DNA from 2 places in the Solibacillus daqui genome. Region 1 is predicted to be linked to the other one. Evidence: a T-box and tRNA genes for the amino acid it is inferred to sense, from the RefSeq annotation. Region 1 holds a T-box; the other holds one or more tRNA genes.
The links. The T-box of region 1 lies ahead of metG (methionine--tRNA ligase). A T-box ahead of a tRNA ligase gene usually reads a tRNA of that ligase, here a tRNA-Met.

Region 1 (11,965 bases):
CCAGTTTCCAGCCGAATTTCTTAAGGCGTGGAATTCGCCAGCCTGCGCGGTAATCTAATGCTCTTCCTTGCTGTAATTGCCTTTTTAGGCGCTTAACCCCAAGCCATTCTGTAAGAAAAATAACAACCATACAGCTATTTGTAAAAATCATAAATAACGTACCTAATGTATAGCCTTCAATGGTATTTGTAATCGGCATCATCGCATTCCGAAACAGTGCAATAATCAGTGTTAAAATGACTATAGTTGACACGCTATTTATTAGTATTTGATTGCGGGTTTTCTTTATAATCTCATCAAATGATGCCGCTTGTTCTACTAAGGATTCGATCTCACTGGAAGCATCCGCTTGCTGCGAGCAAAAAATATGGTAATACTCATAACTGACAACGTATTGCCAACCTTCTTGTTCCAATGCTTTCGTATTTGGTGGAAAGCTATCTTTTTCATGCATGATAATCATGCGATATTCAAGATCTTGCGGCTCCGTTTTTTGAAATGTTGCCATGAAGCTATTAATTTTTTCAAGCTTTAGGCCGTGCTGTGCCTGTTCGGTGAGCCAACTCTCCACCTGACCACGCTGCCATAATTCCACTGGCACGAGCTTTCGTTTTTTGCCCAAGACATCAGCCTCCTTTCCATTATTGTAAAATAGAGGTAGAAAGTATTCAATCTGAAAAAGTAATTACTACATAATGTAGAGGGGATTTTTGGTGAACCAGAAAATTTCGTTTGAGAAATAAGAGGTTCATTAGAAAAATCATGTGCAATTACTACACATGGTTATCTTTTCTTCTAAGATGTAGATAGGCGTTCAATTTCCTACAAACACTGTAGCTCAATGCGATGAAACTAGCGATTGCAACGGGATAGCCGACAATCACAATGATGTTCATATGCTCCACTAAGCTATATTCTCCCCATTCCAAACGTACTGAGAAGTAAGATGAAGAAAAATATCATCATCTGCCCCACCTTCCTTGGATAATTATTACAAATCAAATTTGAGTGATACCGTTGTAATATAGTTGATTTCCATATTGACGAGAGAATAGCACAATCAGACCTATTAAATCTTTCATATCCTATTATATTTATTATTTGAAAGGATGGTGTATATGGGAAGAATGCCACATATGATTGATTTGGGTACGCTCGGGGGAATCTTCAGTGGTGCTTTTGGTATTAATGACCGGGGACAGATTGTAGGAGCATCTCGGACGGCTAATAATTTGGAACTAAATGCATTCCTATGGCAAAAAGGTGTGATGACCGATCTCGGTTCAATTGGTGGAAACTTTAGTGTAGCTCTTAGTATAAATAACCGTAAACAAGTTGTGGGATATACGGAAACGGCTACTAATTCGCCTTTACATGCTTTTCTATGGCAAAAAGGTGTAATGACCGATCTCGGTACACTTGGCGGAAACATTAGTATAGCTAATAATATAAATGACCGGGGACAGATTGTGGGAGGTTCGGAAACGGCTAGTGGGGAAACTCATGCTTTCCTATGGGAAGACGGGGTGATGACCGATCTCGGTACGCTTGGTGGAAGCATTAGTGGAGCTTCTAGTATAAATGAACGGGGACAGATTGTGGGAGGTTCGGAAACGGCTAATGGGGAATTTCATGTTTTCCTATGGGAAGACGGGGTGATGACCGATCTCGGTACGCTTGGTGGCAGCGTTGGTGGAGCTATTAGTATAAATGAATGTGGACAGATTGTGGGCGATTCGCTAACTGCTAATGGAGAAAGTCATGCTTTCCTATGGCAAAATGGGGTGATGACCGATCTTGGTACGCTTGGTGGAACCTTTAGTGTAGCTTTTAGTATAAATGACCGGGGACAGATTACGGGATTTTCCGAAACGGCTAATGGGAGCGTTCTTGCTTTCCTATGGCAAAACGGCGTGATGACTGATCTCGGTACGCTCGGGGGAACCTTCAGTACTGCTTTTGGTATTAATAACCGTGGACAGATTGTGGGCGATTCGGAAACGGCTAATGGGGAAGATCATGCTTTTCTATGGGAATAGCAGATTCCATAATTCGCTTTAAAATTTTTTCTAAGTACCCTTTGAAGCGTAAATCTCCCAGGACAAATTGTTCTTGATACTGACTTTAGAACATTAGATTGAGATAAAGATTAAACCTATCATTCGTCTTCGAGAAAGGAGTGATGAATTTGGAAAACAAACCAAACGATAAATTGATTAATGTAAATCAGAATCTTCCACCTAATCATCCATTCAATCGAATCAAGGAGAGTACTCCAATGCCATTGGATATGACACAAAAGTTAACTAAATTAAAGGAAATTCTTCCCGCCAACCACCCTATCATTCTAGCACTAGAACGTAATAGTCACAAAAAATGATAAAACCAAGTGTTTAGGAATAATATTTCCGATTATTGCTATTCCAATCCTATAATAAACCCCTTTGACTTGATAACTTTTTAAAGAGGTTGTTCAACTTTAAAATTAATTTATGACAACCTCTATCAGATAAACCTCATTATTTATCATGTGGGATATTATTATATTCAAAGGAAAAAGGTCTGTTTATAGCGTTTTAACTTTAAACAAACCTCTTGTTCAAACTTATAAATTTTCTAATGCGCTTAAAATTGCCTCGACATTTGCCTCACCCTGATAGTCCACATACTGCACTTGATTATCCTTTTTTGTTAAAATACGTACCTTATCCTCAAATATTTGTTCTACAATTACTTGATCAAACGCCGCGTGCGACAATTCGGCGTCGTTTTCAAATCGATAATAGGTTACCCACTCATAAAACAATGCGTTTGCTAAGCTTGGAACAGTACATTCAATCACCCGGAAATGAAGCCACGGTGAATAGGTTACTTGATTTTCTGTTGGTATATCTACGTTTTCATTCACTTCATATTGAACCGGAGCAAAGATTGACCAGTTTTGCTCGAGGGAGTTCACACCTGCATGATCGCGCACACTCAATTCCATTTCTTTAGGCAGTTCAATCATATGTAAGCGCAGAAGTGGTAAATCCGCAGTATTTTTAGGTAAGATTTCGTTGCCGCTTTTGGTAAAACTTATTACGAGCATCCATATTAAAATAGCCGCGAACACAAAATTCAACCAACTCCACCCGAATTTTTTCACTTTTGCTGAACGCCAACTTGCGTGGTGATCCAGTACAATCCCTTGTTCGAGCTGATTTTTGATGCGCATCACCTTGAGGTAGTCTTTATAAATTGTTACCGTTAATGAACCATTTGTATAAAAAAACACGAGTACCGAAATACTACTCCCTCCAATTACACTCGTTATCGGCGCCTCAACATCCATGAATAAAGCAATGACTAGGCCAATAAACGCCACAATCATCAAAACATTAAACAGAAGCCTCTTACGCAAATCCAGCAAAATGCCCGAAAAAGATTGTGCCTGCTGCATTAAATCTTTTTCAATCTCCGTTGTAGCATCTGCCTGCTGTGAACAAAAAATATGATAATACTGATGGCTTGTCACATAATACCAACCTGCTTGTTCGAGTTCCTGGGCATTCGTACGTGTGGTATCTTTTTCAGGCATGACGATCATTCGGTATTCCAAATTTTGTGGCTCTGCTAGAAGAAACGTTGCCCTAAAGCTACTCAATTTTTCAAGTATTCGCCCATTTTGAGCTTGTTCGATAAGCCAGCTTTCGATTTCCCCAATGTTCCATAACTCTACAGGTACCAGCTTACGTTTTGTATCCATAACTTCCCCCTATGTTATGACTACTTTTTCTACAGACACCAACTGATTATGCAAAAACTCAGCCTTAATGACATCTGGCATGATTAACCCCTTCCAAAACTCCAAACCATATTGATGATCAAACACCTGTAACATAAGCGTTAAAATATTGCCGTGTGTACCAATGACAATAACTTCATTTTCATGCTGTTTTAGTAATTCCCTAAACACTGGAACTGCACGAGTTTGTGCATCAATATTTGATTCCCCACCTGGATAGGCAAACGTTGGATTCTGCCAAACCTTCAAAATCGCTTCGTCAAAATTTTCAACCGGCGGATTACTCAATAGCCGTTCGTTTAGTGCTTCAATCTGCATAATACTCAAATTTTTTGCTTGTGCAATCGGCTCAATCGTTTGTACTGCACGTAAGTAACTACTCGCATACATTGCCTGCACATCAATATTTTCAAAGAGTTCGATTAACTTTAAAGCTTCCATTCGCCCAGCTTCAGAAATAGGGCGTTTGTATTCATCCGGTGTATACACGGAATGTGCATGGCGCACAAAATAGACGATTGTCATAAGTCCCCCTATTTTTCATTCGCAGTTAATTTTTCTAACTCCTCATCAATTTGCTTCACATCAATTCGTTCATACAGTGGTACGACATTTACGATCGTTTGCGCCAATGTCACTTGCGGTTCCCAAGCATCTCCACGCACTTGTAGCATGTCTTCAATCGCTTCACTTGCAAAAGGTAAAAACGGCTTTAACAGCACTGCAAAATTTTGAATAAGCATTGTACACGTCGCCATTGTATTTTCACATGCTGCTAAATCTTCACGCACCGTAATCCACGGCTTTTCCTCATCAAAATAACGATTTGCCGCACGCACAAATTCAAAAACCGTATCGAGCGCTGCTTTACTCGAACCAGCTTCAATTTTTTGTCCGACCTTTTCAAATAATTCCGTAACTTGCGCTTTTTTTCCTTCATCCACTTCTACATTCGGTACTTTACCATCAAACGACTTCTCGATAAATTTCAATGTACGATTTACAAAATTCGCAAATGCTCCGAGCAACTCACTGTTATGACTATAAATAAACTCACGCCACGAAAAGTCAGCATCACGTGTTTCCGGTGCATTGATTGTTAAAAAATATCGTAGCGAATCTGGATGATATCGTTGCAAAATATCTGGCACCCATACCGCCCAATTTTGACTTGTCGACAGCTTTCGTTTTTCAAGCGTTAAATACTCGTTAGATACGATATGCTTTGGCAGCGCTTCTGTATTTAAGCCGAGTAAAATTGCTGGCCAAATTACTGTATGAAACGGAATATTATCCTTGCCGTGCACATAATACGAAGTTGTTTCCGCATTCCACCACTGCTTAATATCTAAACCGTTTTCCTTACCCCACGCCACGCTCGCTGTATAATAACCGGCAACCGCTTCAATCCACACATAAATTTTCTTACCCTCAAAGCCCGTTACCGGAACATCAATACCGTTTGGCAAATCACGAGTTACCGCTCGATCAGGCAGCCCCTCTGCTAAATAGCGTTTCGTTAGTTGAATCGCATTATCACGCCACGCATTCGACTGTTCAGTACGCGCTACATAATCCTCTAACTGACGCTGAAACTGACTAAATGTATAATAAAAATGCTCGGTTTCACGAATTTCCGGCTCCGTGCCACAAATTTTACAGCGCTTATCAATTAAATCAAGCGGGTCTAAAATCGCTGAACAATTATCACATTGATCACCTCGCGCTTTTGCCCCACAATTTGGACAGATTCCCTCCACAAAGCGGTCAGGTAAAAACTGCTCATCCACTACACAATATGCTTGCTCGATTTTTTTCGTATACAAATGCCCATTTTCTAAAAGCTTCAAGAAAATTTCTTGAACGGATTTGTGATGATGTTCGGCATCGGTACGCGTGTAGAAATCATACGTAAAGCCTAGCTTGTTAAAACAATCGACAAACTCCTGATGATATCGGTCCGCAATCGCTGTAACCGTTGTTTGCTCCTGATTTGCACGAATCGAAATCGGCGTGCCGTTACAGTCACTCCCCGATACGTACAGTACGTCCTCACCTTTCAAGCGATAATATCTCGCTAAAATATCTCCAGGTAATAGCGCAGCGATATGCCCTAGATGCAGTGAGCCATTTGCATATGGCCAAGCACCTCCGATTAAAATTGCCATTTACATTTCCCCCTAAAATTGTATTCAATAAAAGCGTTGAGATGTACGAATCCTTTTACAAATGCTTTCCCTCATTACACATTTGTAAAAAAAAAACGCCCTAACCGCAAAATGCGATTAGGACGAATAAATCGTGTTACCACCTAAATTTACAAATAGCTCACACTATTTGCCTCAAGTCAGTACGTGTTCATACTGATGCTGTTGTAACGAGTGCATCTCTCGAAAGTAGCCTACTAATGTTTTCGGTACTTTAGCTCAAAGGCCATGTTCAGTAATCGTTGTTTGCTTTATTTCCACCATCAAAAGCTCTCTATATAACGCCGTATTACGTACTCTTCCTTATCAACGCTTTTTCCAATTACCAACATCTTACTATATCAAATACATTGATTCAAGCAAATTCGCCATTTTACTTTTTATAAAAATTCACAATTGCTAGCGCATCTTGATTGTCTGGCTGATCAACAAGCATTCCCTTCGCTTCGTCCAACCATTTCATATCTCGGCTAATTTCTTCAATACCTGTTTCGACCGCTAGCTTTTCATGCGGCTTCCAGTTGTATTCAAAACGCCCATTCCAAACCTCTTCATCTTCAATCAAATAGTCTGCTATTTGTGTTAGCGTGTAAAAGTGGTGCATCGCTTCGCAATGCGTTTTGGCATGCTTTGTATAACGCATGAGCACTTGCCCCGCGTAGTCATATTCATCCATTTCACGGTATGGACCATCATAAAGCATTGCCAAAATCAACTTACTTGCCCCGTCAAATATCGCACCACTAATCGTATCCTCATGCAGCTCAATATCAAGTTTACCTTTATCCGCGCATTGTAGCGAAGCCTGAACCCCTGGCACGATATCTTCAATACCATCTGTTAAAAACCAATGACGGATTTCTTCGCGTTCTGGCTCTAAAAAGTTCAGTGCCTCTAACTTGCCCCAATCTGAAACATTTTTTGAGATGTCCCAAATATCGTCATTGGCATTGCGCACACCGTTTGAAAGCGCAAATAATGCCACTCCAGTAAATTCCTCATGCAATGCTATAAGCTTTAATTGCTCCTTAAGATTTTTACAGTCAGTCGTACCTAACACAACAAGTGCAAACTTTACGACTTCACGATGTGCGGCATGCTCTAATAGCCACAACGCCTCCTGCTGCACAAGTGTTTCGTCCTTTTCGGCTTCTGTAAATTGTACTAAAAATTCTTGGAAATAAGAAATGACCTTTTCTTCCTGAATTTTTTCATAAGTCGCTTTACGATTTGCCTCTGTAGGATTTTCACTTTGCGTAATCAACAGTTTCACAAGCTTTTTCGGATATGACAACAGCACCGGTTCGTTCGCTAGCTGATCGGCAAACCCAGGGGCTAACCTCATCTGATTTTCATCATATAAATACTCATCATCCGGTAACTCCTTATTGACTAGCTTACCGTGCTCTGAGTATTGCTGCTGTAAAAAAGGAACGATTGCTTGTTTATTTTTCCAAGGAATCATCGTTAACTTTTGTGTTTCAGCCAACAGTTTTTTTCCATCGACTTTGATTGTGACATTTAACTTAATAAAGCCACCTACTTTCACATACACCTTATGCGTTTTGCCATCATTGCCTACAAATGTTCCCATTAATTTTGAATAGGGCACAATATGTGACCAAATCGATTGGCGAATATGCTGTGCAATGATTTCTCCGTCTACAAGCAATGTTTCTTCTAACATTTTATTAATAAATTCAATTTTGTGCCCTTCAAAATCAAGCACCCAATGCTTTTCTACTTCCTTTGCAACATCCTTTGTTGCGTTACGCATTTCGCGTTTTATTTCTTCTTTAAAGCCCAAGTTGTTTGCCCCCTTCGAAGTTGTATGGCTCTTTAAATAATACCAATGTTTCAACAATCATGAAGCGACATTTTGTAATCAAACAGAAATCGCTACTAAACTACCATTTATTCTCTAATTTTCAAAAATAAAAACTCCAATTCGAATTCGCTTCGAGTTGGAGTAATCTATTATTTAAAGTACCATTGTTTTGCGTTACTATAAAATATTTTATCGGCGGCTCGTTCATCAAAAAGCTGCAGAATGAGTTCTATATCCGCAGTTTCAAATGGACGTTCGGCGCGTGTTGACGGTAAATCGGTACCGAACATTAATGCGTCAGGATTTACATCATAAATACTCTTAAGCGTCTCTGCAATCGGTAATTCTACACGACCAAAGCCTGTTGCCTTCACACGTACCCCTTTTTCAACGAGCTTCAATAAATGTGGTAAACCTTGCTCTGACAAACCTAAATGATCAATGGACAGAGCTGGTAATTGCGAAAGTGTGATTGCAATGTCTGGAATGTCCGTAGCGTCAATATACAGTTCGCTATGCCAACCAGCAAGCTCATACACACGACGCGCGAAATAATCGAGCTTTGATAAATCCTCGGAACCCCCACGCTTAACATTAAAACGTAGCGCCTTGACCCCTTTTGCATTTAACTGCAGAATCTCATCATCGCTAACATCATACGGCAATTGAGTGACTCCACAAAAGTTTCCTCCTAATAGCTGCAAGGCATGCAGTAAATAGCCTTGATCAAAGCCTTGAAAAGAGCCCGACACTATGGCTCCACCTGCAATGTTATAGCTCTCTGTCTGCTTTTTATAATCTTCCACTAAATAAGAAGGCGGCATATAGCCTTGATTTTCAATTACCGGAAAATCAAAATTAATAATATGAAAATGGGCATCAAAAATTCTCATAGCTAGTCCATCCTTTATAATTTCCCCTTAACAAACCTCAAGCCAATAAGGAAAACAATGTTTAGTTATATTTGGTCATTATTTTTCTTATAAAATTTGAAGTACAACCTTACCATTATGCTTTCCTGCCATTACCGCATCAAACGCTTCGCCTGCCTGTGCTAGCGGATAGCTATGACCAACAAACGGTGTAAGCTTATTTGCTTCAAGCATCGCCGCTACACTTGTCATTAACTCACGATGCTGTTCACCCGTTGCATTAAATAACACCATGCCAGTTACATCACATTCTTTTTGCATAATTAAACGCGGGTTGATTTCAATGTCACCGCGATTCCCGACAATGATAATCTTTCCGTACTTCGCCACCAATTGTAAATCGACCGCTAAATTGACGTTTGCTAAAAATTCAATAATCACATCTGGTCCAGCACCCTCTGTTACTTCAAGAATCTGCTCCATATTGCCTTCTGTAATATGATCAAACGCATAATCTGCACCGGCGTCCTTTACAAGCGCCTTTCCTTCTCCACGACTGGCTGTTCCGATTACCGTTGCCCCAAGTGATTTTGCCATTTGCACCGCCTGTAAACCAACCGCACCACTTGCTCCGTGGATAAGTACCGTTTGATTAGCTTGTACACCTGCCTTTTGCACAACTGCACGAAACGCGGTCAATGCTGGTATGCCAAGTGCCGCTCCTTGCAAAAAGCTTATGTGCTCGGGTAATTGCATCACATAGTTTGCATCACATACGACCGCTTCTGCAAATGTCCCCGTCGTTGCACCTGGTAAGCTTGCGACAAATACGCGGTCGCCTACTTGTACATTTGTTACCGCTTCTCCAACTGCTTCCACAATTCCCGCGCCATCTAAGCCCGGTGTGTATGGTAATTGTGGTTTGATGGCATATGTACCTGTTGATGTATAAACATCACTTGGATTTACCCCTGCTGCATGTAGCTTCACGATTACATCCGTTGCCGAAATGGATGGTAATGGTAATTCCGCTAGCTGTAAATTTTCCGAAGTACCAAAGTTTTTCATTTCAATTGCTTTCAATATGCTCACCTCGAATTTGTAATAATAATAGAATATTAAAAAAATTCACGCTTGTACATCATTTATAACTAAACTTCACATTTTAACAATGGCTTACCCAATGAAAAAAAGTGGATGAGACGTCCCTCATCCACTTTCACCATTACAACGATTGTACCGTTTGATGAATATCTTCACTTAAACTTATGGCAGAAATGACTGCCACACCGTCCGCACCCGCTTCACGTATAAAAGCGCTGTTTAAAGGCGTGATACCTCCAATTGCCACCATCGGAAAATCAGGATAGCATGTTTTTGCTTCCTTTAAAAATGTAACACCTGCTGGAGCCTTTGCATCTTCTTTTGATGTAGTTGCAAAAATAGGACCAATGCCAACATAATCCGCACCCGCACGCATTGCCTTCTCTAATTCTTCCATATTATGAACCGAAACCCCAACGATTTTATGCGCTGCAAGTTGACGAAAGGCTTCAATCGCTAAATCGTCCTGCCCAACATGAATCCCATCTGCATCCAATTTCAACGCCAGTTTCACATCATCATTGACAATAAACGGGACCTTATATTGCTTACAAAGTTGTTGGCACGCACGCGCGAATTGCTCATACGCTTCTCCTTGTAATGCACCATTGCCCTTTTCCCGCCATTGAAACATCGTAATTCCGGCTTGCAGTGCCTTCTCTAAAATAATTAGTGGCTCACTTTGGCAATTATTCGTTCCCATAATGAAATATTTATCTAATTTAATAGACATTGACTTTACACGTCCCTTGCTGCTGTCGATACGCAAAATGATTCGTTGGTCCAAAGCCATGACCGATATTTAACGGATGGCTTATTGCAAGTTGAACAAATTTTTTCGCTTCTATAATCGCGTCCTTTAGTGAGCTTCCTTTTGCGATTTCAGCCGTTATTGCCGCTGAAAATGTACAGCCCGTTCCATGCGTATGCTTCGTTTCGTAGCGCTCGGTTTCCATCATAAAGGTAGGCCCGCCGCTGATGAATACCGTATCAATCGCCTTTTCTCCTTGTAAATGTCCACCTTTCATGACTACACACTTGACGCCTAAAGCCAATAAATCACGTCCCGCAAGCTCAATATCTTCCGCGGTTTCAATTGTCCGACCTGTCAGCACCTCTGCCTCTGGGATATTCGGTGTACAAACCGTAGCCACTGGAAGTAATTGCTCTTTCATTGCTTGGATCGCCTGCTGCTGTAGTAAGCTCGCACCACCCTTTGCAATCATAACTGGATCTACGATTATTGGAATTTGATGTTCTTTCAGTAATGAAACGACCCCAGCAATAATTTCAGCATTAAATAGCATACCTGTTTTTATAGCTTTGACCTCTAAATCTTCAAGTACTGCCTTCAATTGTGCTTGAACAAATTCAACAGTTGTCGGATAAATTCCATGCACGCCTAATGTATTTTGTGCAGTTAAAGCTGTTATAACAGACGTGCCAAACACGCCAAGTTCCTGAAATGTTTTGATATCGGCCTGAATCCCTGCACCGCCACTACTATCTGAACCTGCAATTGTACATGCAATCATCCGCGCACCTCCGCAAACTGTTCTAATTGATTGAAGAAATTTTCATGGAACGTTCCCATGGGAGCATAAGCGTTTAAACTTATTTGCTTGTATTCACGCAATAGAGCAGCTAAATCCTCAAAAGGCTCATTGCTACTTGCTAAAAGAGCAGCACAAATTGCGCTCAATAAACAGCCACTTCCAGTAATTTTCGTAATCTTTTCATGACCACCAGCAATGATTTCTACCTGCTGTCCATCAGTTAATACATCTTCCTTACCAGTCACAATCACCAGGCAGTTGTATTTTTTGGCAATCATTTTTGCAGTTTGTACAACATCGAGCTCACCCGAACCACTATCAACACCCTTTGCCTGCCAATTCGCGCCTGCAATAGCGGCAAGCTCTCCAATATTACAGCGTATTAAAGTGATTTTTAACTGCTGTAATAGCGTATGCGTTGTTTGTGAGCGAAACGCAGTAGCACCCGCACCAACAGGATCTAATACGATCGGAACTTGATGTTCATTTGCGCTTTTTCCCGCAGCTAGCATGGACTGAACTGTACGGTCATTTAGTGTGCCAATATTTAGTAATAGCGCATTGGCTATACGAGTCATTTCTGCCACTTCTTCAAAAGCATCTGCCATAAC
Region 2 (11,965 bases), 1.4 Mb from region 1:
AAAGGCTTACTGACATTAGAAGGAGAAGTCAAACAACTGCAGTACGATGAAAGTGATAGCGGATTATCGAAAAGCTTCCTCCATAAATTATTTGGATGATGAGTGCGCAGCTTGTAAGCATCATCGTCATGTTTATAAGCGGAATTGCCGTGGGTATGGTTATTGATGGGACAAGAATAATCACAAGACAATTTCCGATAAAATTTATTCGCGATATAGCACGATATTTAGAAGGGCTTGTATGGCTTCTTTTAGCCATTAGCACATTTTATTTATTATTTTTAATAAAGGGAGGACAATGGCGATTTGTCGACCCGCTGGCACAAATATTAGGAATTATTAGTTATGAGCTATTTTTCCAAAATATTGCGCGTTTTATCGGAAGGCTTTTTGTGAACATAGTGATTAAGCCCATTTATTTTATTGGACATGTCTTTGTGGTGATTATTCGTAAAATAATTCAGTTTGTAATAGCACTTTGTTTATTAATAATAAATCCAATTTTTAAATTTTTTAAGAAATATTTGTTAAAAAACTTTAAATCGAAGAAATGAACTCGTATAATGATAATAACTTTTTTAAAACAAAGGAGGAGACGGCAGTGGGGAAACGAGATATTCAAGATGAGCTACATAATAATGTTCAACCACTTGATAACGAATTTGTCCGTTCAAATCCGAACGCCAAAATAGCAAAACAAAAAGCGAAAAAAGCCGTATTGCTTCGCCGAAGGCTGGCCATCTTTTTAATCATCGCTGTTGCTTCAATTGTTGGTTTAGCACAATTTTCAAGCATGCAAAATGAACGACTTGCTGACAAACAAATTAAAAAAGCCGAAGTAAACGCACAATTAGAAGAATCCTTAGAAAAACAAGAAATGTTAAATTTGCAAATTGCAAAATTAGAAGATGATGAATATATTGCGAAGTTAGCACGAAAAGAGTTTTTCCTTTCTGAAGAAGGCGAGATTATCTTTACAATTCCAAAAACATCAGATAATAAAGATGAAAAAACAGATTCGGATAAAAAGGATGAATAATGACACAAAAGTAGTATAGGTTATAAGGAAAATGTCATTTTTTACCTTTTAGAAGAGTGTCTTGTTGACACTCTTTTTATGTTAGCTATAATTAGAAGAGAAACTATTGAACAAAAGTTTCATTATTAATTGATAAACGACTTTTATTAGAAGTCTCTTAAAATTTAAGGAGGAGCATTTTTTTTATGTCAATTGAAGTAGGCAGCAAAGTACAAGGTAAGGTAACAGGCATCACAAATTTCGGTGCATTCGTTGAGCTTCCAGATGGAAAAACAGGTTTAGTTCATATTAGTGAAGTAGCGGACAACTATGTAAAAGATATTAACGAACACCTTAAAGTCGGCGATGAAGTCGAAGTAAAAGTGATGAATGTTGAAGCGGATGGTAAGATTGGTCTCTCAATTCGTAAAGCAAAGCCTCAAGCTGAGCGACCAGAGCGACCACAACGTCCTCGTCGTGAAAACAATCGTTCAAATGATCGTAACGATCGTCAACCAAAAGAAAACTTTGAACAAAAAATGGCGCGCTTCTTAAAAGATAGCGATGAACGTTTAACTACATTAAAACGTGCAACTGAATCAAAACGTGGTGGACGAGGAGCTCGCAGAGGATAATTTTGCTGGCTATTTGAAACTTAGAAAAAGTGTCATATAGATGAAAAAGCAGATTTACACAGAGGAAGCCCTGTGTGAATCTGCTTTTTGTTTGTGCGTAGCAGGAAAGCATAAATTTTTAGTGTAATCCGTAAAAGAAAAATAACAACTTGTGCTATTTTCGCCAGAGCTATGCTTTCAAATAAAATTAACGTTTTTGTTCTGGTGATGATTTATTCGCATTTTCGGCATTATGTTTAATAAGAACACGAATTAATGTGATAAAGCAAAAAATACCGCCAATTAAGCCAATCGCAATCATAATAATTTGTAATGGCAATGGTAAGTTTGTTAAAACAACACCACCGACGACTAAAAGCATACTAACGCCACACAGAAAAGCTAAATATGTAAAGTTTTGTATCAACATCAACGCCACCTCCTTTTCCATTATAAAGTGAAACGTACTATTATTTCCATTAAATGATAAAGAAAAAAGAGATTGCCTAGGAAATAATTCCAAGACAATCCCTTTGCGCCGAGGGTGGTGAGAATTTATTCTTACCATCGCCTATAGCGGATTATTAATACATGATACGAGTGTTGTCCAAAAAGTAAACACTTTTAGGATAGCACTTCCTAAGATGACCCGTACGGGATTCGAACCCGTGTTACCGCCGTGAAAGGGCGGTGTCTTAACCACTTGACCAACGGGCCAAACAAATATGGTGGCGGCAGAGGGAGTCGAACCCACGACCTTTCGGGTATGAACCGAGTGCTCTAGCCAACTGAGCTACACCGCCAATTTAACAACAAAACTAATAATACAAGGCTACGTTAAAAGTGTCAACACTAATTTCATAAATTTAAATAAGAATAATTTATACTTATCTTTTTTGGGAAAGATAGTTAAAATACTTTAATTTGGAGAGGGATTATGCATGAAATAGGGATAAAATATTACAATTTTCACTGTTATGTAAAAAAATCGTCGAACGTTTTTTTTATGAGGCTACTATAAACAGACAAAATTCTAATTGCATCTTTTCTATAATAGCGACAAAAAGAAAAGGTGAGTATAGTGGTTACAATCAATCGTCAGCAAGAAGAAAAAATGTTTCCTAGTTTAAAACTCGATGAATTAAACAATAGAAAGCAGTTGTTTGCGGTAAGTATTTTATTTATTGCCTTTTGCTTTGCGCAGGCAGTATTTTTTGAAACGATTGCTCCATTATTTTTACCACTTTGGCTCGTCCTAAGGGAAAAGTTACCGAACTCTCAAAAATTCGTATTAATCGGCGGACTTTTAGGGACGTTTTTATTAGGGTTTGGTCAAGGGATGTTGGTTCTCTTACAATTGTTATGGCTAGAGGGATTACACCGTTTTCCATATGTAAAAATTTCAGTCTATGCACAGTTACTAACAGCGGTTTTGGCTGTGCAAATGCTTTGGCAAATAGTGCTTAATGGTGGGTTGCCGACGGTGTTGGTAATCGCTTCAATTGTTTATGAAAGCTTGTTTGCCCTTATGATTTTATTTTTTTTAAATCAACTTGTACCAATTAAAGGTGCGCGTAATGATGAATGGACAAAACATAAAATGGTTGCAGCTGTTTTCATTTTAGCCAGTTTGATTGTTGGTATGAAGGAACTTGTCGTAGTATATTTTTCGTTACCACAAATTATGCTGCAATTATTGATTTGTATTGTGGCGTTTACATCCACAATTGGGGCGACTGTTGTTTTGACGTTAGCCCTTGGGTTTTTAATTGGTTTGGCAGATTTATCATTTACAGGGATGATGATATTGTATGCGTGTAGCGGGTTAGTTGCGAGCTTTGTCCAACTTTATGGGCGTGTAGTTCTTGCGGTTTTTAGCTTGCTGCCGAGTGTATTTTTCTTTTACTACGATGCTACGTTACCACTCGATAGTGTGTACTTTTTATCAAGTATAACGGGTGTGATTTTATTTTTGCTTTTGCCAAAGAGCTTTTTGCAAGAGTGTCGAGATTACTATACGCAACAAACAACACCTGTTGTTCGTATTCATCGTAATGAAATGGTGGAGCAACAATTACAACAATTTCAACATTTTGCGTTTTTTATGAATGAACTTGTATTCGAGCGATTTACAAAAGATGTAGCAGCAACAACAAATCAACCTACACATAATGAGCCATTTTTAATTTGTTCAAGCTGTTTTCGCCGTGCGCAATGCTTTGGTGGCGAGCAAGAAATGGTGCCAATTATAGAAAATTGGCGTTTAGCAAGACGTAGTTCGAAGCCCGTGACATGGTTGCGTGCAGAAGAACAATTGAAAAGCAAATGCATCAAATCTGGAAAATTACTAGAGGAGCTCCAAGCGGCATTACAAAAAGAGCAAATGGAGCGTCAGTTTTATCATGGTAAAAAGATGATTGCGCTTCAATTACGCGATTTAACGGAGCATTTACAACAATTACTACAGCATCAGCAAAAAGAGCTAGATGCTCCAGAAACATCGAATCAATTACAGCAGTTTTTAATAGAGCAAGGCTTAAAGTGCTTGCATATTGAATGGCAAAACAATGAAATCGGTGAGCGTGAAATCAATTTTTATATGGCTGATGAAGGCGATTTGCAAGGGTTGATGCAAGCACTTGAAAAGCATTTGTTTGAATGGCTTCACGAACCAATGCAAGGGGAGCTTATAAGTGAACAACGTCATCCAATTTTTTACCGACAATTAAAGTTTCGTTCAGCAATTCGCTATCAATTGGAGTATGATGTATATACGTATTCTTATAAAGACCATGCTATTTCGGGCGACTCCTATCGCGTGTTTCCACTGCATAAAGGCTTAATGGCAATGATGCTATCGGATGGAATGGGGAGAAATCAGTCAGCGCAAGAAGAAAGCGAACGTTTAATTCATATGTTGCAGCAATGCTTAGCTTATAATCTAGACCCAGAAACGGCAATGCATACGATGCACTACGTTTTATCGCTTAAAAATGATTCGGATATGTATGCCACGATGGATTTTGCGCTTGTTGATTTACAGTTTGGTAATTTGTGGTGTTGGAAAGCGGGCGGTATGACGACGTATGTGCTGCGTGGGGACGAATTATTTAAAGTAGAAAGTACATGTGCCCCAATAGGATTTTTACCAGACTTTGCTGTCGATACAGAAATGGTGAAACTCCGTGCAGAAGATGTTATTTTAATGGTATCAGACGGCTTATTCACGGCATTAGAGCAATGGGATGTGCAGGAAAAGCGATTTATATCAGCGATTCGTGAAAGTTTAGCACAAGGTGCATCGATTCAAGTCGCATTATTTGATTGTATGACGCATTATAAGCAGAAGTATGAAATAACTGACGATTGTACTGTCATGCTGTTTCGTTTGCAACATGTAGCAAAGCCGTGGCATGTTTTTCGACCGACCAATGTCGTTTAAATTGATTCAGCGGGGGGGAGAATCCCAACTGAATCAATTTGAGCCCCGGTGGATGTTACAGATTTTTTAGGGGGATTTTTCAAGCGGGTTTAAAAAATCTGGACATAAGTTAGCCGTGGCGTAATTGAAAATGAGGTGAATTTGATGCATAGTTTAGAGCATCGTGTATTAGCATATATGAAAGAACTTCAGCTCATACAGCAAGGAGATAAATTATTGATAGCTTGTTCGGGAGGCGTTGATTCAATGGCGCTTCTCTCTTTTTTTCAGCGCTTTCGCCATTATCTGCAGATTGATATAGCAGTCGCACATGTGGATCATATGCTGCGTGGAGAGGTTTCAGCTCAAGATCGTTTATTTGTGGAACAGTATTGTAATGATTTTGCGATACCGGTTTATAGCTGTGCCATTCCTATTGCATCGATTTACGAACAGGAGGGCGGCAATACACAAGCTATTTGCCGCCGAGAGCGCTATCAATTTTTTGAACAGCTAATGCAAGAGCATGCATTCACAAAGCTCGTAACGGCACATCATGCGGATGACCAATTAGAATCAATGCTCATGGCTTTAACAAAGGCTAGCTCGTTAAATGGCTTAAAGGGAATTTTGCCGATTCGTTCATTTGCACAACAATTTGTTATTCGCCCATTTTTAGGGGTTACAAAAGCGCAAATAGGGGAATATTTACATAGCGAAGCACTTACGTATCGTGAAGATGCAAGTAATGCAAAAGATGCGTATACGCGGAATCGTTTTCGCCATCATATTGTCCCGTTATTAAAACAGGAAAATGCATTGGTATCAGAACATGCAGTACAGATTTCGCAGCAGCTTATTGCCGATGATTTATTATTAATGCAACTTGCACAAGACCGTTTTTCACATCTTTTTGAAAGAATTGATGGAAATTGTTATAAAGTATCGGTTTCTACGTTACAAAATGAACCACTTGCTTTACAAAGAAGGCTCATTTTAATACTATTAAATTATCTTTATAACGAATCGAATACAATTCAAAGCTATGCACTTTGTACGGCCATTTTGGCGTTATTTGATACGTCTGAAGGTAGCCGTTCAGTCGATTTACCTGAGAATTTTATTGCACGCCGTCATTACGATGAAATTGTATTTGAACAAAAGCAAAGAAATAGTTCGCTCGAAAAGCAGCAGCTTACATTCAATAAATGGTATACATTTGGATCTATTCGAATGTTTATCGGGGAGCTTGCACAATGCGATGATGCGTTTCTACAACAGCATCAACCAAAATATTTCTCTGCTTCCTCGATGGCAATTCCGCTCATTGTAAGAGCTCCTGAAAAAGGGGATCGCCTTGCACTACAAGGTATGCAGCAAAAGAAAAAAGTATCTCGCATTTTTATTGATGACAAGATTCCTTTCATTAAAAGAGCCAATTGGCCGTTATTAGTCGATTCAAATGACGAGCCGATAGCTTTATTAGCTGTACGCTTAAACAATAAATTTTCCAACGTAAAATTGGCCAAGCATGATTGTGTACTTATTGTGGAAAGCGATGAATGTTATTAGAAAGTTGAAATAATCTAAGGAGGAATCTACCCATGATTCAAAATGATATTGAAAAAATAGTGATTTCAGAAGAACAAATCCAGGAGCGTATTAAAGAACTAGGCGCACAATTAACAGAAGAGTACAAAGATAGCTTCCCATTAGCGGTAGGTGTATTAAAAGGGGCTATGCCTTTCATGACAGATTTAATGAAACGTTTTGATTCTTACGTTGAGTTAGATTTCATGGATGTATCTTCATATGGTAATGCAACGGTTTCGTCTGGAGAAGTAAAAATTTTAAAAGACTTAAATACAAGCGTTGAAGGCCGTGACGTTATAATTATCGAGGATATTATCGATAGTGGTTTAACATTGAGCTATTTGGTGGATTTATTTAAATACCGTAAAGCAAAATCAATTAAAATCGTAACATTATTAGATAAGCCATCTGGTCGTAAAGTAAACTTAGAGGCAGATGTTGTTGGCTTCGAAGTACCAGACGGATTTGTAGTAGGATATGGTCTAGATTACGCAGAGAAATATCGTAACTTACCATACATCGGAATTTTAAAACGCGAAGTATACTCATTTTAACTTGATTCAGCGGGGGCAAACCCCAGCTGAATCAAGTTAAGCCCCGGCGGATGTCACAGATTTTTTAGGGGAATTTTTCAAGCGAGCTTGTAAAATCTGGACGCAATTACGCCGAGGCGTAATTGATTAATTTGGACGAATTTGGGAGTTCGGTTGGTAATTGAGCGGATTTTGTCATAATTCACTTGAACATTTAAAATACTTGGTGCTTTTCATTGTATCAATTTTTCAACGTATGTTAAGATTTTACTTATAGTTTTTCTGTAACGTTGTGAGGAGGCTGGGGATGAATCGAATATTTCGATACACCATATTTTATTTACTAATTTTTCTCGTGATTATCGGGATTTTTGGAACATTTAGTGGTGGTAAAAAGACAACTGAAAACCTAGAATATTACGCATTTTTTGAGGCGCTTGAAAGTGATAAAGTGGATTCCATCACAATTCAGCCTGAACGAGGCGTGTATAAAATCGTAGGTCAAATGAAGGGCGCTGAAGATGGCGAAACATTTACAGTAAATATTCTGCAAAATGACCAAACTTCGGTAGATCGCATCACACAAATTCAAGCCGGTAAATACCCAGGTGTTGAAGTTTTAGAAGCGGCCCAAACAAGTGGATTCGTAACGTTCCTTACGAGCATCATTCCATTTGTCATTATTATTATTCTGTTCTTCTTCTTATTAAGCCAGTCACAAGGTGGCGGTAATAAGGTAATGAACTTCGGTAAATCAAAGGCGAAGCTATTTGATGACTCGAAGAAAAAAGTTCGCTTCAATGATGTAGCGGGTGCTGATGAAGAAAAGCAAGAGCTTGTTGAAGTAGTAGACTTCTTAAAAGATCACCGCAAATTCACAGATATCGGTGCGCGTATTCCTAAAGGGATTCTACTTGTAGGTCCTCCAGGTACGGGTAAAACATTACTTGCACGTGCGGTAGCTGGTGAAGCAGGCGTACCATTCTTCTCGATTTCAGGTTCTGACTTCGTAGAAATGTTCGTTGGTGTCGGTGCATCTCGTGTTCGTGACTTATTCGAGAACGCGAAGAAAAATGCACCATGTATCATTTTCATCGACGAGATTGATGCAGTAGGTCGTCAACGTGGTGCTGGTCTTGGTGGTGGTCACGATGAGCGTGAACAAACATTAAACCAATTACTAGTTGAAATGGATGGTTTCGGAGCTAACGAAGGTATTATTATCATCGCGGCAACAAACCGCCCAGATATTCTAGATAAAGCATTATTGCGTCCTGGTCGTTTTGACCGTCAAATTACGGTAGGACACCCTGATGTAAAAGGCCGTGAAGCAATTCTTAAAGTACATGCACGCAACAAGCCGTTATCAGATTCAGTTGATTTAGCAGCTGTTGCACAACGTACACCAGGATTCTCGGGTGCTGATTTAGAAAACTTATTAAACGAAGCTGCTCTTGTTGCTGCTCGTAAAAACAAAAAAACAATTAACATGGCAGACATCGACGAAGCCTCTGACCGCGTCATCGCTGGTCCAGCAAAAGCAAGTCGCGTTTACTCTCCAAAAGAGAAAAAACTTGTGGCATTCCACGAAGCGGGTCACGTTGTTGTTGGTTTAGAATTAGACGAAGCAGATACTGTTCACAAAGTAACAATCGTACCACGTGGTCAAGCAGGTGGTTACGCGATTATGTTACCGAAGGAAGAGCGCTTCTTTACTACAAAACAAGAATTACTGGATCGTATCGCTGGTTTATTAGGTGGACGTGTTGCGGAAGAAATCGTACTGGGTGAAGTTTCAACAGGCGCACACAATGACTTCCAAAAAGTAACGAGTATTGCACGTGCAATGGTAACAGAATATGGTATGAGCAGTAATTTAGGGGCAGTTCAATACGGCTCAAATCAAGGCGGTAACCCGTTCTTAGGTCGTGATTTTGGCTCAGATCAAAACTACTCTGATACAATTGCTTATGAAATCGATAAAGAAGTGCAACGTATCGTTGACGAGCAATATGCACGTACAAAACGTATCCTAACTGAGAAACGTGAATTGCTAGATTTAATTGCCAATACGTTAATGACGAAAGAAACATTAAACGCGCAAGAAATCGAGCATTTACGTGATCATGGTACACTTCCAGAAGTTGAAGCAGAAGCAACATCTGCACCTCAGGGAGAAACGAAAGAAGCAACACCAACAGTTGAAACTGCTGGCAATGCTTCCATCAACCAAGAGGTAACAGGTGAAGTGAAATTTCCAACAGTAGAAGATTTACCGAAAGATGAGTCATCTGAACGCACACAAGGCATCAATGAAGACCGTCCAAAACAATAACGCATGAACACAAACGAGCTCCTTGAATTATTCAAGGAGCTCGTTTTTTATATCAAAAAAGCATATGATTTGCGTTCTACAATATTTCTTTTATAATTGACTAGTCAACAGTTGATTAGTCTTGTGTTAAACTTGCTCCAGCAAAAGTCCTCCACTTCTATAAATGGGGGATGACTGCTAAGTATAATCTTCATTCAGTGGGGGCAAATCCCGGATGACTAGAGTAACAAAGGCTAAAAGCGTCACGTCCTGTGACAATGCCTTTGTGATCAACTTCATGTTGACCTAAATTCTCTGGCAGATGTCACAGTTTTTAAAAGGTTTTTCGAGAGAGCTCGAAAAACATCTGGACGCAATTACGTTGGTGCGTAATTGATATCCTACCGAGCTGTTGTAATTGGTGAGGAAAGGAGTTCTTCAAGCAACTATGGAGCAATTGAAACAAATTATTTTATTAATGAAGGCAATTGATCGGCAAGTAACCAAACAGTTTGAACAACAAACAGACATTAGTATGACACGCTATGAGCTTTTGTTCACACTTATCAACAAAGGAACGGTATCTCAGCAAATTTTAAAACAAGCACTGCAAATCGACCAAGCAGCGATTACAAGACATTTAAAACTGCTAGAAGATGAACAGCTTGTTGAACGCAACCGTAATGAAAAAAATAATCGAGAAGTGCTCGTAAGTATTACTGAAGCGGGACGGAACCAATTAATGTACTGTCAAAAAGGAAAAAATTATTATTTAGATCAATTGGCGAGCAACTTTTCACAGCAAGAATTAGAGCTACTAAATAACTTGCTACAGCGTTTACAACAAAATAGTGACCAATACGAAAGATAAGAGGGATTACTCATGACAACGACAATAACATCAGCAAAAAACATTATGTATGCAAGAAAATCTGTTCGTAAATATAAAGAGGGTGTAACGATTCCACAAGAAGTATTGCACCAATTAATTGAAGATGCGATTTCAGCACCTTCATCAAGCAATATGCAGCCTTGGCGCTTTTTAGTAATCCAAGACCAAGACGTAAAAAATGAACTGTTACCGATTGCAAATAATCAACAACAAGTTGCAACGTGCTCGGCATTAATTGCGGTGTTAGGTGATTTAGAAATGTATGAGCGTTCGGAGGAAATTTATCAAGCGAATGTAGAGTTAGGTGCTATGCCACAGAACGTTGCGGATATGATGATTGCTAATTCTCGCAAACTGTATAGCTCATTGCCACAAGATGTATTAAAAAGTATTATTTCGTTTGATGCAGGGCTTGTATCGATGCAGTTAATGCTATTAGCAAAAGAAATGGGCTATGACACAGTAACAATGGGTGGCTTCAATAAAGTACAATTTGCACAATATTTTAATTTACCAGCCAACGAAATACCGATTGTATTAATCGCTTTAGGTGAAGCGGAAATTCCAGCACACGGCACTTCACGTATCGCAGCTGAAAAAATTACGCGCTTTATTTAAGGAAGCGTATTAGTGACTATAATCGAAGCGTTCAACTATGGTATCATTTTTGCATAGAATACTTTAAAAGTAGGTGACGAACGTGATATTAGTAATGGATGCAGGAAATTCTAACATCATTTTAGGTGTATATGAGCAAGATCAACTTCGTTACCATTGGCGTATGGAGACCGACCCGCGAAAAACAGAAGATGAATATGCAATGCAGATAAAGGCTTTTTTTACGCATGAGGGATTAGCGTTTGAACAAATGACGGGGATTATTATATCATCAGTAGTACCCCCGATTATGTTTGCACTAGAAGCAATGTGTCACAAGTATTTTCATATTGCACCACTTGTAGTAGGACCAGGGGTAAAAACCGGTTTAAACATTAAGTATGAAAACCCACGTGAAGTCGGGGCAGATCGTATCGTCAATGCAGTGGCAGCGCTCGCTCAATATGGTGGTAAGCCGCTAGTTGTCGTAGATTTTGGGACGGCCATTACGTATTGTTATTTAAATGAACAAGGCACGTATATGGGAGGAGCGATTGCACCAGGTATCGCAATTTCTACGGAAGCCTTATATGCCCGTGCATCAAAGCTACCACGTATCGAAATCATGAAAACTGAGCAAGTCGTTGGCAAAAATACAATTGCTGCGATGCAGGCAGGAATTTTTTATGGATTTATTGGCCAAGTAGAAGGTATCGTTAATCGCATGAAAGCTCAAAGTAATATCGAGCCACTTGTTGTCGCAACAGGCGGGCTAGCGAAATTTATTGCGCAAGAAACACAAGCTATTGATATTGTCGATCCGTTTTTAACGTTAAAGGGCTTGCATATTATTTATAAAAGAAATCAGTAGAAAAGAGGAATTTCAACATGAAAGACTACTTAGTAAGAGCAATTGCATTTGACGGACAAGTACGTGCATTTGCAACGAAAACAACAGAAACTGTAAGCGAAGCACAACACCG

Region 2: it has a tRNA-Met gene. The T-box ahead of metG (methionine--tRNA ligase) is inferred to sense a tRNA for this amino acid. The anticodon was not compared.

Annotation. Positions count from the first base shown of each region.
Region 1 covers NZ_CP114887.1:1,499,016-1,510,980, reverse strand. Annotated here, with positions in the region: gene O7776_RS07180 (DUF2812 domain-containing protein) at 1-622, opposite strand, end outside; gene O7776_RS07175 (hypothetical protein) at 1,119-2,039, shown strand; gene O7776_RS07170 (hypothetical protein) at 2,189-2,380, shown strand; gene O7776_RS07165 (DUF2812 domain-containing protein) at 2,606-3,748, opposite strand; gene O7776_RS07160 (histidine phosphatase family protein) at 3,758-4,312, opposite strand; gene metG (methionine--tRNA ligase) at 4,321-5,955, opposite strand; T-box leader at 6,071-6,313, opposite strand; gene O7776_RS07150 (hypothetical protein) at 6,368-7,801, opposite strand; gene O7776_RS07145 (amidohydrolase family protein) at 7,972-8,715, opposite strand; gene O7776_RS07140 (NADPH:quinone reductase) at 8,803-9,777, opposite strand; gene thiE (thiamine phosphate synthase) at 9,920-10,531, opposite strand; gene thiD (bifunctional hydroxymethylpyrimidine kinase/phosphomethylpyrimidine kinase) at 10,521-11,333, opposite strand; gene thiM (hydroxyethylthiazole kinase) at 11,330-11,965, opposite strand, start outside.
Region 2 covers NZ_CP114887.1:85,290-97,254, forward strand. Annotated here, with positions in the region: gene yabP (sporulation protein YabP) at 1-99, shown strand, start outside; gene yabQ (spore cortex biosynthesis protein YabQ) at 99-554, shown strand; gene O7776_RS00410 (FtsB family cell division protein) at 602-1,039, shown strand; gene O7776_RS00415 (S1 domain-containing RNA-binding protein) at 1,225-1,653, shown strand; gene O7776_RS00420 (sodium:potassium antiporter) at 1,841-2,062, opposite strand; tRNA gene O7776_RS00425 (tRNA-Glu) at 2,278-2,349, opposite strand; tRNA gene O7776_RS00430 (tRNA-Met) at 2,359-2,435, opposite strand; gene O7776_RS00435 (SpoIIE family protein phosphatase) at 2,714-5,074, shown strand; gene tilS (tRNA lysidine(34) synthetase TilS) at 5,219-6,625, shown strand; gene hpt (hypoxanthine phosphoribosyltransferase) at 6,658-7,200, shown strand; gene ftsH (ATP-dependent zinc metalloprotease FtsH) at 7,487-9,514, shown strand; gene O7776_RS00455 (MarR family winged helix-turn-helix transcriptional regulator) at 9,942-10,364, shown strand; gene O7776_RS00460 (nitroreductase family protein) at 10,377-11,003, shown strand; gene O7776_RS00465 (type III pantothenate kinase) at 11,086-11,853, shown strand; gene hslO (Hsp33 family molecular chaperone HslO) at 11,871-11,965, shown strand, end outside.